DNA from 2 places in the Robinsoniella sp. RHS genome. Region 1 is predicted to be linked to the other one. Evidence: riboswitches for the same ligand, from Rfam matches in the RefSeq annotation. Region 1 holds a riboswitch; the other holds the start of a gene.
What was found. Region 1 has a riboswitch for FMN ahead of RHS_RS18575 (ECF transporter S component). Riboswitches for the same ligand answer to the same signal wherever they lie in the genome.
Positions count from the first base shown of each region.

Region 2: linked by a shared signal. The riboswitch ahead of ribD (bifunctional diaminohydroxyphosphoribosylaminopyrimidine deaminase/5-amino-6-(5-phosphoribosylamino)uracil reductase RibD) and the one ahead of RHS_RS18575 (ECF transporter S component) in region 1 are both predicted to bind FMN.

Region 1 covers NZ_JNGB01000050.1:3,349-11,179, forward strand. Annotated here, with positions in the region: gene tsaD (tRNA (adenosine(37)-N6)-threonylcarbamoyltransferase complex transferase subunit TsaD) at 1-197, opposite strand, end outside; gene RHS_RS18540 (ribonuclease Z) at 384-1,295, opposite strand; gene RHS_RS18545 (hypothetical protein) at 1,526-1,750, opposite strand; gene rimI (ribosomal protein S18-alanine N-acetyltransferase) at 1,910-2,344, opposite strand; gene tsaB (tRNA (adenosine(37)-N6)-threonylcarbamoyltransferase complex dimerization subunit type 1 TsaB) at 2,337-3,056, opposite strand; gene tsaE (tRNA (adenosine(37)-N6)-threonylcarbamoyltransferase complex ATPase subunit type 1 TsaE) at 3,092-3,514, opposite strand; gene RHS_RS18565 (YcxB family protein) at 3,516-4,025, opposite strand; gene RHS_RS18570 (NUDIX hydrolase) at 4,069-4,677, opposite strand; gene RHS_RS18575 (ECF transporter S component) at 4,817-5,443, opposite strand; FMN riboswitch at 5,564-5,684, opposite strand; gene RHS_RS18580 (helix-turn-helix domain-containing protein) at 5,800-6,696, opposite strand; gene RHS_RS18585 (hypothetical protein) at 6,840-7,019, shown strand; gene RHS_RS18590 (sulfatase-like hydrolase/transferase) at 7,100-7,831, opposite strand, start outside.
Region 2 covers NZ_JNGB01000020.1:125,125-132,955, forward strand. Annotated here, with positions in the region: gene RHS_RS11260 (YmaF family protein) at 64-405, opposite strand; gene RHS_RS11265 (hypothetical protein) at 728-1,057, shown strand; gene RHS_RS11270 (GntR family transcriptional regulator) at 1,157-1,531, shown strand; gene RHS_RS11275 (ABC transporter ATP-binding protein) at 1,552-2,412, shown strand; gene RHS_RS11280 (ABC-2 transporter permease) at 2,409-3,044, shown strand; gene RHS_RS11285 (DUF4317 family protein) at 3,200-3,823, shown strand; FMN riboswitch at 3,874-3,988, shown strand; gene ribD (bifunctional diaminohydroxyphosphoribosylaminopyrimidine deaminase/5-amino-6-(5-phosphoribosylamino)uracil reductase RibD) at 4,196-5,308, shown strand; gene RHS_RS11295 (riboflavin synthase) at 5,290-5,931, shown strand; gene RHS_RS11300 (bifunctional 3,4-dihydroxy-2-butanone-4-phosphate synthase/GTP cyclohydrolase II) at 5,943-7,151, shown strand; gene ribE (6,7-dimethyl-8-ribityllumazine synthase) at 7,152-7,613, shown strand; gene RHS_RS11310 (methylated-DNA--[protein]-cysteine S-methyltransferase) at 7,814-7,831, shown strand, end outside.

The sequences.
Region 1 (7,831 bases):
TCTTCAATAACCTGATTTATTTTTTCAATATGTTTCCTTGAAGCTATTTCCGGAACTACCCCTCCGTAGAGTTTGTGTAATTCTATCTGAGATGAAATAATATTGGATAATACTTCTCTTCCGTTTTTTACTACCGATGCAGCTGTTTCATCACAGGAGCTTTCTATCGCTAATATGAATACATCTTTTTTTTCCATTGTTATACCATTCAAATCACAGGCTTGCCTGCAATACTGCCACAAATAAAACAGGCCGAAAGAATCACAGCGTGGCTTCCTTTCGATTTCTCAATTTTCTTTCAGCCTCATCCGCATGAATATCGTAATCCCACTTACAATATTTCTAATTAAGCAGAATGAACAAGTTCACACCTGCCTGCGCAACTATTCTTCATCAAAGTCCAGCTCTACGGATTTGCAGTCTTTTCCGGGATAGGCATTGGGAAATATTTTTTGAACATCTCCCATGAACTCTTCCGGGTGGATCAGGGATGGGCTGTAATGTGTTAGCCACAGTTCTTTCACCCCAGCTTCTTTTGCAAGGTTTGCTGCTTCAGTGAAAGTCATATGCTTGTGCTCCACTGCCTTTTGTTCTTTGCCCGGTTCTCCATACATTCCTTCACAGATGAATAAATCAGAGCCTGCCGCATTGTCCGAAATTGCTTTTACAGGTCTCGTATCTGTACAGTAGGTTAATTTTATCCCTTTTCTTGGTTCACCAAGTACCATGTCCGGTGTATATATTTTGCCATCTGCTTCAATGGTTTCTCCCTTTTGCAGACGGCTCCAGTACGGCATTGGAATCTCCTTTTCTTTTGCCCTTGTAACGTCAAAACGGCCTGCCCTGTCTATTTCAATTGAATAGCCATAGCAGACAACATTATGATTTACCCGGAAAGCCCGGATTCGGTATCCATTCATTTCAAATGTTTCTTCCGGATTGGTAATTTCCAAAAAACGCAGTTCAAACGGCAGTTCCGGTGCAATTACGCGCAATGCATTTACGACTCTTTCCAGGCCTTTAGGCCCTATTAATGTTAAAGGCTCATTCCTTTCAGCATTTCCCATGGTCAGCAGCAATCCCGGCAGTCCGCTTATATGGTCTCCATGGAAATGGGTGAAGCAGATCACATCTATCGGTTTGAAACTCCACCCTTTTTCTTTAATTGCGATCTGGGTTCCTTCTCCGCAGTCAATTAAAATACTGCTGCCGTTATATCTTGCCATCAGGGCAGTCAGCCATCTGCGTGGAAGAGGCATCATCCCTCCGGTTCCTAATAAACATATATCTAACATCTGAATTTCCCTTCTTTTTCAAATCTATTTCAAATATAACCCATGAATAGTGCAAGCAGGCTTGTGCTATTCCCAAATCAGCAGTGTGAAAGCGATTTTCTTTTACACTTGGCTCTTTTATAAGTTTTCCTTTTTTCAAACAGCCAAATCATATTTTGAATATCTGATTGTATATTTTAACACAGATAGAAGCCGGGAACAAGATGTAACCCCTTGATAAAAACGTAACTTTACACAAATTCTTTCTGTTTTTTTACGGTAACGGGGATTTTGAACTGTTTTATAAGCTTGTTGTAACATTCTTCACATAGATCAAGCTCATGGATCTCGCCATCTTTTTCTGAAAAATATCCCCAGCATTTCTCTACCGATAGAATTCCTTCTTTCACAATCTCGTTTTCCAGGTGAAATTCTTTTCCGCACATATTGCAGTAGATTTTTTTTGCTTGTCTCATGTTTTTTTCCTCCCCTTTTCCTACGTTGCGAACCGTATATCATATTACAAATATTCCTGCATGAAATACAGTAATTACTTTATATAAGTCATTATAACGAAAAATATACATCAAAGATAGTGGTAATTGCTGTATGAATTTCCAAAAAAAGAGCAACCATCACTGCTTACTCATGATGACTGCATCTTCTATTGGCTTCTCGTAAAAATTTCTTCGAATTCCAGCTTTTGTAAATCCGGATTTTTCATACAAGTGAATTGCCGCACTGTTACTTTTTCGTACTTCCAACACAAAAAAGGAGATACCCCTTAGGGTGCCTTTTTTTAATAATTCATCCATAAGGCGGGAAGCTATTTTCTGTCCCCGCAAAGATTTTTTTACCGCAACATTTGTGATTTCCCCTTCATCCAGGACCTGCAGTAAACCACAATAACCTGCCAGTTCACCATCTGAAAACGCACATAAATATAACGTATTTTTCTGTGCCAGAGATGATGCAAAACCTGCCTTTGACCAGGGCATGGAGAACGTCTCCTGTTCTATTTTAGTAACTGCATCCAAATCTTCCGACTGCATTGTGCGTATATCAATCATTTTCTTTTGCCGCTTCTTCCTGCTGGGCCCTTTCCCTTTCAGCCTGGGACAGCCGCAGGTAGTCCGGCTGATGTTCTTCTGCACTCTCCAGCATTCCTGCCTCAATGTAGGCCCTGGCAAGCGTACCTACTGCAGCGCCACGCTGTTTGTTCACATGTGCCGGTGCATATGAGTAGGGAACTGTTATCATTTCTGCAATTTTCTCTGCATAGACAGGCACTCCATCCCCTAAGAAGATCACTTCCCTGCCATATTTATTCAATTTTTCAACTATTTCCTGAACTGATACTGCCATCTGCTCTTCAACAACCTTGAATTCTTTACCCTCGAACTCATAGATTCCTGTATATACCTGGTTCCTTCTGGCATCCATCAACGGGCAGATTAATTTATCTGTGCCATAGAGATTAAATGCCAGTCCATCTACGGTAGGAATGGAAACTAATGGTTTATTAAGTGCCAGCCCTAATCCTTTTGCCGTAGCGGAACCGATTCTAAGCCCCGTAAAAGAGCCTGGACCTGCTGCAACTGCTATTGCATCAATGGTCTGAAGATCCAGATCGATCATCTTTCCTATTTCATCCAGCATGGGAAGCAGGGTCTGTGAATGTGTTTTTTTATAGTTCACGGTATACTCTGCCAACATATTATCATCTTCAATAATAGCTACGGAGGCAACTAACCCGGAACTGTCTATCGCTAATATTTTCATTTTATACCTCCTTCATTACTGATTGTACTTTTTCTCTATTCTCCGATTGTTATACGGCGGTAGTCGAACCCTTTTTCCAGATCTTTTTCTATCGTAACCGGTATGATATCTTCCGGCAGGATTTCCTCAATAAGATTTGCCCATTCGATGAGACAGACACCGTCTCCATAAAAACAGTCTTCATATCCGATCTCTTCCATCTCTTCAACGTCTCCTATGCGGTAGACATCAAAATGATAGAGGGGCATTCTCCCTCTTTCATAAATCTGTACAATGGTAAATGTCGGACTGCTGATCGGCTCTGTAATTTCCAGTCCTTCAGCCAGTCCCTTGGTAAATACGGTCTTTCCTACTCCAAGATCTCCGGTCAGCGTGTAAATCTGACCTTTCTCTGCTTTATCTCCAAGAGACTTTCCAACATCAAAAGTCTCCTTTTCGTTCCATGTTTCTATGATCATCTTATTTCAACCTGCTTTTTATCTTTATTTTTCCGGCATCTACATGTCCCTGAATTAACTCCAGTAATTCTTCGTACTGTTCTCCAATGGATTCCTTTGGAAATACAAACGAGTACCTCTTTCCTGTATATACAAGAAGGCTCAATTTAGTTTCCGTCACTTTGATCAGATCTTCCCACTTGAGTTCTGCACTTTGATCACCCTGTAATGTTTGAATTCCTTCATCATTTAAAATGTAGGTTATTGGTTTTTTGAATACCGGATTTAGTTTTACCTGTTTGACGGACCGCAGATAAAGTGTTATAGGCAGATAGAGTATAAACCAGACACCAAAAACCAGATATAGTATACTCTGCCAGGATTCCACCTTTCCAAACGTCACGGCAAACACAATAAGCGCCACTGCGCCGAATAACACACCCACTACTCCACTGAAACTTTTGTATGTGTGACTGAGCAGGAAATTATACATGATTTTCTGCGTCATTTTCACCTCAAATTTCACTTCCATATACGTCCGCCTCCTGCTTTTTGTATGAATCAGTTTATCATATTTATTTTAAAAAGGCAAACGGATCGTCCTCATCTTTCAGAAAATGCATCAGCATATATGCACACATAATCGCCACTCGTTCTTCTTTTAAAATTCTTCTTACTTCTTCTCTGTCTGCAATCACCACTTCAATGTCCTCGTTATCCTCTAATCCATCTTTACTTACTTTTCCGGTTGCATATCCGTAAACAGAAGCACAGCACTCATCGGTCATCCCGATTGTGGTGAAGTATGGTTTTTCATACATCTCGTCCACGTTTACCGGATGAAAATCAAGACCTGTCTCTTCTTTTAATTCCCGGGCTCCCGCAATTTTGTAATCCTCCCCGGGATCTACAAGTCCTGCCGGGAACTCATAAATATATCCATCTATTGCATAACGGTACTGGCGTACGAGAATCACTTTATCCTTCTGTTCTCCATAAAGGCTGTAAATAATTACTCCGTCCGGCTTAAGGTTGTGGGTACTTATCTTTAAATCCTCTATTTCTTTAGCTCTGGATGCCACAAAATAATCTACCGGATTATCTAAACGATTCCTGGCTTCCAGCTCATACATATTTAAATGCCTGCTGTCTGTTAATTTATCAATATGCCTGATCCTGCTCATGATTGTCCTCCATTACTTTTCTAAGCTCAAATCTTTTTCCACTATTATAGCAGAAAAAAACAGAGAATGAAATCTTTTCTCATAGAATTTCACTCTCTGCTGCTTTTATACGTTTCCGGGTAACGGATTAAAAAACACTCTAATTTTTCTTAAATATCGGACTAATATACCTGTATAATAAAAATGTAATTGCTGAAACAATAATTCCTTTTAATAAGTTGAATGGAACTACCATAAATAGTGCAAAAGTTGCAATATTATCAATAGCAGGATTCAAAGCACTGCCCATTCCTACCAGAGCATCCATCGGCATTCCGAACGCTTTTGCATATACCGGAAGAAGAATAAATACATTCATTAAACTTCCAATGGCTGTCATGGTGATAATGCCAAGGATCATCCCAATCAGGGCACCCTTTCTTGACCGTACTTTTTTATAGACAAGTCCTGCCGGAACAATCAATGCACACCCTATTAAAAAGTTTGCCAAATCCCCGACTCCGGCTGTGCTGCTGCCTTTCATTATAAAATGGAGTAAAATTTTCACCAGTTCGATCACTGCTCCTGCCAAAGGTCCCAAGGCGAATGCACCGATCAAAACCGGTACTTCACTTAAATCAATCTGATAAAAACTTGGAGCAAACCAAAGGGGTATTTCAAACATCATCAGAACGACGGATATCGCTCCCAGCATACCTATCTGTACCATTGTCTTTAAGTTTGTTCTTCCGGTGGTCCTTCCCACCACATTTGTGTTTGAGCTCATTGTTCATCTCTCCTTTTTCATTTAAATTTTAAAAGGAAAATTCCGGTAGAAAATAAAAAAGCCGAATACATTTGTATTCGGGGGTCTTCGCGCATTAATATTATGAATTATAAAACACGCATTTTTCTTCTCTCATCCAGACTTTACTGTCGGTATTGGAATCTCACCAATTCAGCCACTTTTACTGTGGGTCGCGGACTATACCGCCGGTAGGGAATTACACCCTGCCCCGAAGAATTTCCTTGTTTAGTTTTATTTATTATAACTCAATACAGGGCAATAATCAAGTGCTTTTTGGAGTGTTGGTGAAAACAAGTGTGTTCAAATCATACGGATTGCTATAGTCAATTTTTCGATTAATTTTTAATGAAATCATCTAAGCTAAATTTCTTCCTGTACTCTCCCGGAGTTATTCCGCAATTCTTTTTAAAAATCATTCCAAAATAAGCTCCATTTGAAAACCCTGTCTGCAGCGCAATATCAATAACAGACAAATCAGTGGTTTTTAAGAGCTTTTCAGCCATTTCAATTCGGTAATCCATCAGATAGGCAAATGGCGTTTTATGAATGCTGATTTGAAAACAACGAAGGCATTCTCTTTTACTGACTGAAGCAGATGAGGCTATGTCCTCTAAGGATATTTTATTCTGGTAATTTTGTTGTATGTAAGACATCATGGATTGTATCCTCTCCTGACTGTATTGTTTCGCAGGCAAGTCCATACGTTCCAGGTTTTGAATTTCATCCAGCAAAAGAATCCATATATCTGAGAAGAGATTTCTTGTCTGAAATTCTGAATTCTCTTTTTTTTGCAGGTAGGAAACTTTTCTTAGTTTTGCCAAAATGTCATGCTGCCTGGTATTTTCTCCCCGTATTGCTAAAATCTCCAGCTTTTTGTTCTGCAGGACGGGTTCTACATATTTTGTTTCAAAGATACTTTTAAAATGCCCGCTTAAAAAAACCGAATGAAATAAATGCGAATCTATAATCCCTGGCTGTCCATTGTTTACGTTCTCCATTGTACATAAGACATTTGCATTTATAAAAAAGGCTTCATTTTTTTGAAAATAATAGCTTTTACCGGTGGTATTCAGTTTTATACTACCATTTATCACATAAACAAACTCTAATTCTTCATGCCAATGCCATGGGACTTTTGTATCACCTAAATTTACGTGATGTAACACATACGGATATTCTGAGTTAATTCCTTCTATTGCCTCAAGTTGATTTTCTTTAATTTTTATTCGCATATCAATCACCATTCTTATATTAAATATCAATTATTGGCTATATTTTTATATATTTTGTCTTAATTTCTATATTTATAATACAAAATTACAAATATAATTATATTATAAAAGACTGTCAAAGTAAAGAGAAAGGGGTTGATGTTTTGTATTCTGAAACATATAAAAAGCTGAAAATATATGCAGCCAGCCACCCTGGTGCATTGGAGTCCGTCACCAAAAAAGACCTTGATACGATTCAGTTGGAGGAAAGCAATGTAAATCAGAATGATTATATTGATGGGACTGTTCTTTTTACTAACCCGAATAAAGCTCTGGGTTTTTGAAAAAATCATAAAATCAGGCAGATAAATAATTTGAGGCGCAGGCTGCGAAAGATCTGACCTTTCCCAGCCTGCGCCTGCTTTTAATCTGCAAACTTTGCATCCGATTCTCCCTTGACTCTTACTGCCTTCTGTATCGGCAATCCAGTTCCATAATCCAGCTGACGAGGTTCGTATTCTTCGTTTTCACGCTGTCTGGTCATTTTTCTGCTGTCCCAGGTCTGGTACGTGGTATCCGGATTCCAGTGTCTGTTTTCCCAGTAATACCCTCTGAAAGGATCTCTGGTCTCATACATTTTATCCAGAATTGCTCTGTGAAGCCGCCTTTTGTCCATATCGAAATCCGGATTATTTATTTCGTTATTCATTTCCTGGGGATCAAGTTCTAAGTCGTAGAACTCATCCGTATCCATGAGATTAATCACAAGTTTGTAGCGTCCATCATAAGCGGCACGCACTGGCTGATAGCCTCCGAAGCCGTCATGGTCTACTTCATATCTGCCAAACTCCATGAAGATATAATCATTGACTCTAATGCCGTCATTTGATAATTCCGGCAAAATACTGCTTCCTTCAAACATCTTTGTTTTTGGAACACCCATGATATCAAAGATTGTGGGCGCCAGGTTAATGTGTGAGACAGGATTCTGGTTTTTTCCTTTTCCAAATCCCTTAATTAACAAGGGGATATGCGTTATTTCTTCGTACATAGCAGGTCCTTTTCCGGTGAGGGAATGGCTGTACATCATATCCCCATGATCAGACGTGTATATGATGATACTGTCTTGGGCATATTCCTTGACGGCATCCAGTAC
Region 2 (7,831 bases), on a different contig from region 1:
TACTTAACCCCTGCATATTGCAGGCAAGCCTGCAAGCCTGCCATCAATAAATAGTTTGAATTTTTAATCACCAATAGGATTCTCGATTAAAGTAGCAGCAATAAATCTATGACAATGCCCATCTTCTATTTCTGTCTGAGAATCAATAAAGTGCACATGGCGCTCATCGCCGCATTTGCCAACCGGAACCTGCAAGCCCGTTGTTACACAAATGGGATGGAAGTGATCTTCATAAAAATCTGTTTTCGAAGTAAATTTGTGGATGTGTCCACCGGGGACTTTTATTATTTCTTCTGTCACACCTGCAAAGCGGTGGTTGTGTGGATCTTCATTCAGTTCGGCAAGGCGAACGCTTCCCAGCACCTCGTGAACGTGTGTTTGCATACATTTTCTGTTACAACTCATAATTACCTCCATTTCTGCACATTGTAGCGCATACAATTTTGTACCGCATCCGGAACAAAATTTTCTATATCAAATTATTCAATATCGGATAATACAATATAAAAGAAAAAAACAAATTTGTTCGATAAATTAGATTTATCTCAATATTATATGTTTAAAAGAGTAAATTGGTGATAATTATAAAATCCGTATTGTCCTTTGAATAATCAATAGAATAACAAAATTTATTGCGAATCCGGCTGTTGTATATTGACAGGTGTTATATAGTGTATTATAGTGTTATATATAAGAGGTGCAAATATGCAAGCCGGAGGTGAATTTTATGAACGAAAAAGGATTTGTTAAAATAGCTTCTGTGGGAAGTATGACGGAGGCTGAGCAAATGATCTGTGTTTTAAAAGAGAACGGTATTATGGCATGGCGCCAGGGCAGCATAATGGACATATATATGGGAGACTCCTATGCTGGTGAAGATATCATGGTCGCTGAAAGAGATGAAGATCCTGCAAAAAAACTATTGGAATGTTTCCCTCAGATTCAAACAAAAATGACTTATCAAAAGAGAAACCTGTCAAGGACGCAGCGAATTTTAGGATGGGTATTATTAATTATCATGGTTCTGTGTATTTTGGTTCCGGTTATCCTGCTGTAAGTTGGGAAATAGCCGCTAAGTTGTACAGAGAGTTTAAAAATAGCCGCGAAGTCCTCAGCGAGTTTGAAAAAGAGAGGTGGAGAACGGAAATTGGAAATTATGATAAGCCACAAAAGCAGCAAACCAATATATGAACAAATAGGCTCACAGATTAAGGATATGATACTGACTGGCGAATTAAAAACCGGTGATATGATTACTTCTGTAAGAAGTCTGGCAAAAGAACTGGGAATCGGTGTGCTTACAGTCCAGAAAGCATATGACCGGCTTCAGAAGGAAGGTATTATTGAAACCGTGGTGGGAAAAGGAACCTATATCACGAATCATAATTCCGGTGGCCTGGAAGACCAGCGCAATCAGATATTGGAAGTCAAGGCGATGGAATTAATCGCTCTTGCAAAGAAATATAACATAGAACAAGACAGCGTTATTGGATTGATAAAGCTGCTGTTCGATGATTCACATATTGATTGATACTGAAAATGAGGTGCTATATGAAAAATATTCTTGAAATCAATGATATTACAAAAAAGTTTGCATCATTTACTCTTGATCATGTTCAATTTTCCTGTCCCGAAGGAGCTATTATGGGGTTGATTGGCCCCAATGGAGCCGGAAAAACTACCGTCATCAATTCTATTTTGAACATTATTAATTTAAACGAAGGAGATATACGGATTTTTGGCAAAAATTATCAGGAACTGACGAAAGAAGATAAAGAAAATATCGCAGTTGTGTACGATGATAATAACCTTCCGGAACATCTTACTTCCAAAGAGGTCAATAAAATTTTTAGTAAAATGTATCTAAAATGGGATGAAAATTTATTCCATCACTATTTACAGCGGATGGAGATACCGGAACATACTGCGGTCAAAGAGATGTCAAAAGGCAACAAAGTAAAACTAAATCTGGCGGTTGCGTTGTCCCATTGTCCCAGGTTGTTGATTTTAGATGAAATCACAGGATCGTTAGACCCCATCATGAGAGATGAAATACTGAAATTATTTCTGGAATTTATTCAGGATGAAGGCAATAGTATTCTTTTCTCATCCCACATTATTACAGATCTTGAGAAGATTGCAGATTATATTACCTTTATTAATAATGGCCATGTTATTTTCAGTAAAGAAAAGGATGAACTGCTCTATAATTATAGTCTGGTGCATTGCAGGGCTTCAAAATTTCATGAACTGGACAAAAGTGGTATGATAGCTTACCGGGCAGAAGGGAACCATGTAGACTTTATCCTGGACAATACCATGGGGAATCATTTCAATCAGGAAGAAATATTGATAGAACAGCCTGGCATAGAAGAAATTATGCTGATACTTGCAAGGGGGACAGTGGTATGAACGGATTAATAAGAAAAGATATTTACAACTTAAATAAAATAAAAAACATGTATCTGATTTTGACCGCCATTTTAATCGCCTATTGTTATGCAACAAAAAGACCTGCTTTTATTACTTCAATACCGATACTGATTTTCAGTACAACTGTAACTTCTACCTTTACAATGGACAATAATGTGAAATGGGATAAACTTGCTGTGCCGGCGATGCTGAGCAGAAATGAAATTGTTCTGAGTAAATACATTCTTCTTTTAGAGATTATAAGCGTGGGAATTCTGGCGGGCTTTCTAATAAGTTTGCCTGGGTTAATAACCCATCGTACCGATTTCATCCTGTTTTTGGAAATGACCATGGCTGCAGCCGCAATTGCGTTGTGTGCCGGCAGTTTGTCCATTGGATTTATATATCTGTCTGAAAATGCAGTAGAAAAGATGGAACTGCTTACAATATTTTCATATGCGGGATCTGCAGTTATCGTATTTGGCAGTTCAAAACTACTAAGTATTTTAAATGACTCTCTAAAGCTTCCGAGAATCGGTCTTTCCATCATTAATCTTTTTATTGTATTTATTATTTATATTGTTTCTTATAAGACAGCAGTCAGAGCCTTCAAAGGCAGGGATATTTCTTGATTTTACGACAGATTGTTTAAACGTGTATTACACCTGTCAGCGTTTCTGATTTACAGCATTACAGTAACCGGTTTTATTTTGGTGACATAACCCCGGGGAGTATGTTAAAATAGGGCATGAAATATTAGATAGAAGGGACAGACAAGATTATAATTATGATTAACAGAGAAGATATGCTGGAATTGACCAGACGAATGACACCTGCCAGAACGTCTGTGACGAGGATTGCAGGATGCTATATGGATGCGGACGGTGAAATCGATGGTACGTTTAATACTAATTTTTTAAAGCTTTCTGCTGGTGAAAAGGAAAAGAAGTTAAAGATTGCAAAAGAGATTCCATTTTCCCGAACAAATGAGAATCTGAAAAGATATCAATTTCCAAGTGATTCTATGGGACCAAACAGTATGTGGCGGCTTCTTATGGGAATGAAATCCTGTGGGCTTAAGAATGATGTATTGATGGAAACATTCTATGAACTGATAGGGGAATCCTATCATTCCGACCATGATTATGCCGTGATGGTGTACCATGACCGGTATGATATACCGGTGAAAGCATCGGATCATGAAAGAGTGGGAGAGTCAGAAGAAGTCTACGAATATCTCATTTGTGCCATATGCCCGCTAAAAGGAGATTATGAGCCGGATAGTCCTGAGTGTGGATTCCTGTTTCCGGCATTTGCTGACAGAAGTTCAGACCAGAATTGTGTGGATGTGTTCCAGGCAGATACCCTGCATCCACATATGGAACTTTTGAAAATATTAAAGCGTGCCTGAAATAACTTGACTTCCAAAGAAAACCTGTTTATAATAAATTTCAATTGAATAGAAATCTTCAGGGCAGGGTGCAATTCCCTACCGGTGGTAAAGCCCACGAGCCGTAAGGCATGATTCGGTGTAATTCCGAAGCCGACAGTATAGTCTGGATGAAAGAAGATGTTAAAGCAGTTTTATGTGCTTTTTGTGCTCTGGAATGATATTATCATTTCAGAGTTTTTTGTTAAATGCGCATAGGACCTCCATTTTACATGCCTTGAGTAGATTTTATTCAAGGCATGTATTTTTTTGGAGGTGAAGTGTGAAAGAAAAGCATTTTTACTTATTAAGGCAGGATCGCAGGCAGATCTGCACTATGCAGGAGGTATAAAAATGAAGGATTTAGAATACATGAAGCAGGCCATAGAACTTGCGAAAAAGGGAAGTGGATTTACAAATCCCAATCCCATGGTTGGTGCAGTGATTGTAAAAGAGGGTGTGGTGATCGGACGGGGATATCATGAAAGTTACGGCGGTCTGCACGCTGAACGAAATGCTTTAAAGAACTGCAATACTTCAGCCAAGGGGGCAGAAATGTATGTAACCCTGGAACCCTGCTGTCATTACGGAAAAACTCCGCCTTGTACAGAAGCTATTATCAATAGCGGTATTACGAGGGTGGTAATCGGCACACTTGACCCCAATCCTCAAATGTCCGGGAAAGGAGCCGCCATTTTACAAAGAAATAAGATTCGTGTAGAAACAGGTGTCCTGGAAAAGGACTGTAAAGCACTCATTCGTACCTTTGCAAAGTTCATTACAACCGGGAAACCCTATGTGATGATGAAGTACGCTATGACCATGGATGGCAAAATAGCCACGTATACAAAACAGTCTAAATGGATAACCGGTGAAAAAGCAAGATACCAGGTACAGGAAACCAGACATCAATATTCCGCCATTATGGCAGGCGTAAACACGGTTATCCAGGATGATCCGCTGCTGAACTGCAGACTGGAAAATGCTTCAAATCCGGTTCGCATTATCTGCGATACCCATTTACGGACACCCCTGGATTCCCGAATTGTTCAATCAGCATCAACCTATTCTGCTGAAACCATACTGGCAACCTGCTCCGCTGATGAAAATAAGATACAGCAATACCTTAATAAAGGCTGCCGTATTATACAAACCAGTGAAAAGGACGGACATGTGAATCTGCATGAACTTATGGGGGTTCTTGGAAAGATGGGCCTGGACAGCATACTTTTAGAAGGGGGCAGCATGTTGAATTGGAGCGCATTGCAGCAGGGAATTGTGGACGGGATTCAGGCATATATTGCACCGAAAATTTTTGGCGGCAGCCACGCCGTATCTCCTGTGGGCGGTATAGGGGTAGCCCTGCCGGCTGAGGCATTTCTGCTTGCAGACACCCGGTTCATACCAGTTGGCAATGATTTTTTGATGGAAAGTGAGGTGGTCTATCCATGTTTACAGGAATCATAGAGGAAACCGGCAGCATTTCAGCCATTTTGAAAAATGGAAATTCGATCCGTCTGACGGTGCATGCAAATAAGATTTTACAGGATATAAAAACCGGTGACAGTATTGCAGTCAATGGGATCTGCCTCACGGCAGCCGGTTTTACCGCATCGGCATTCACAGCTGACGTTATGCACGAAACCATAGCACGTACTTCCCTTTCACACTTAAGGCACGGAAGCATTGTCAATCTGGAAAGAGCCATGTCCGTGAACGGGCGGTTTGGGGGACACATTGTTACCGGACATGTGGACGGAACGGGTACCATCATCAAAATAGAAAGCGATGCAGCAGCCCAATGGTATACCGTCAAAACATCTCCAAAAATCATGCGGTATATTGTAGAAAAAGGTTCCATTGCAATGGATGGCATCAGTCTGACGGTAGCAAAGACAGACAGAGACCGTTTCTGTGTTTCCGTAATTCCCCACACGATGGGACATACGGCGCTGGCATCGAAAGCGGTTCATGATATAGTGAACCTGGAAAATGATTACATAGGAAAATATATTGAAAAATTCATCTTGGACGGAAACGAAAATTCTTCAAATTTAACGCGGGAACTACTTGCGAAATACGGATATTAGGAGGTATGGAAATGAAGTTTGATTCTGTAAAGGAAGCGGTAAGTACACTGCAGGCTGGTAAAATGATACTGGTACTGGATGATTGGGACAGAGAAAATGAAGGAGATTTAATCTGTGCTGCAGAATATGCAACAACGGAAAATGTAAACTTTATGGCAAGCTGTGCAAAAGGCTTAATCTGTATGCCCATGAGCCGGAAACTGGCGGAAAAACTGTGCCTGCCCCCAATGACTGAAACGAATAACGATAATCATGGAACAGCATTTACCGTTTCCATTGATTATAAAGAAACCACAACAGGTATCTCAGCCGTGGAAAGAGGTATGACGGCCCGCATGTGTGTCTCTGATGGCGTTCTGGCAGAAGATTTCCGCCGCCCGGGCCATATGTTTCCGCTGATTGCAAAAGATAACGGGGTTTTGGAAAGAAACGGACATACCGAAGCAACCGTGGATCTGATGCGTCTGGCGGAATTAAAAGAATGCGGCCTTTGCTGTGAAATTATGAATGATGACGGGAGTATGATGCGATCCCATGACCTGCTGAAATTTGCAGAACAGTATCAGATTCCCTGCATTACCATAAAAGACTTACAGGAATACCGTAAAATCACTGAGAAATTGGCAGAGTGCGTATCCATTACCAAAATGCCAACCCGGTATGGTGATTTCATGGCACATTGTTATGTCAATAAATTGAATCAAGAACATCACATCGCTTTAGTTATGGGGAACATAGCAGATGAAAAGGAGGTTCTGTGCAGAGTCCATTCCGAATGTCTCACAGGAGATGTATTCGGTTCCTTAAGATGCGACTGCGGACAACAGCTTGATGCGGCTATGAAAATGATTGCAGATCATGGAAAGGGGGTACTGTTATACATGCGTCAGGAAGGACGGGGAATCGGATTAGTAAATAAACTGAAGGCTTACCATTTGCAGGATGGCGGTATGGATACCTTAGACGCAAATCTTGCATTAGGATTTCAGGGGGATTTGCGTGAGTACTACATCGGTGCGCAGATTCTGCGGGATTTAGGTATTCAATCGCTGCGCCTGCTTACGAACAATCCGGATAAGGTGTACCAGTTAGAAGATTATGGTATAGAAATTACGAAACGCATGCCAATACAGATTAAGGCGACTCCCTACGATAAATTTTACTTAAAAACAAAACAAACCCGCATGGGACATCTTTTAAACTTAGAGGAGGAAAAATAAATGAGAATATATGAAGGTAATTTAGCAGCAGAAGATATCAAGGTGGGTATTGTTACCGCACGGTTTAATGAATTTATAACATCAAAGTTACTGTCGGGTGCCATAGACTGTTTAAAACGTGAAAATGTAAAGGAGGATCAAATTGAGGTGGCATGGGTTCCGGGGGCATTTGAAATTCCTCTGATTGCTTCTAAAATGGCACAGAGCAAGAAATATGATGCTGTCATATGTCTGGGCGCAGTCATTCGCGGAAGTACCAGCCATTATGACTATGTATGCAGCGAAGTTTCAAAAGGGATTGCCCAGGCCAGCCTTTCAAGCGGCATTCCGGTATTGTTTGGAGTGTTAACAACAGACAATATTGAACAGGCAATCGAAAGAGCCGGAACAAAAGCGGGTAACAAAGGGTTTGAATGTGCCCAGGGAGCCATTGAAATGGTTAACTTAATGCGTTCTCTTTAGTGAAAGTAAAATATTGTAATATCATTTTTTCTATACAAAAGCATTAGGCAAAGAAGAATCCTAAGTTCAGGAATACGGGATATGTTTTTTAGTGAACATGTGGTAAAATTATAATACAGGAATAAGAACGTACTTTAAATTGATTTGGGCTGCGCAGATTAAATCGACGCAATCGCTTTATACATCAGGAGGAGGGTAAAATGTATTATTTTACAAAT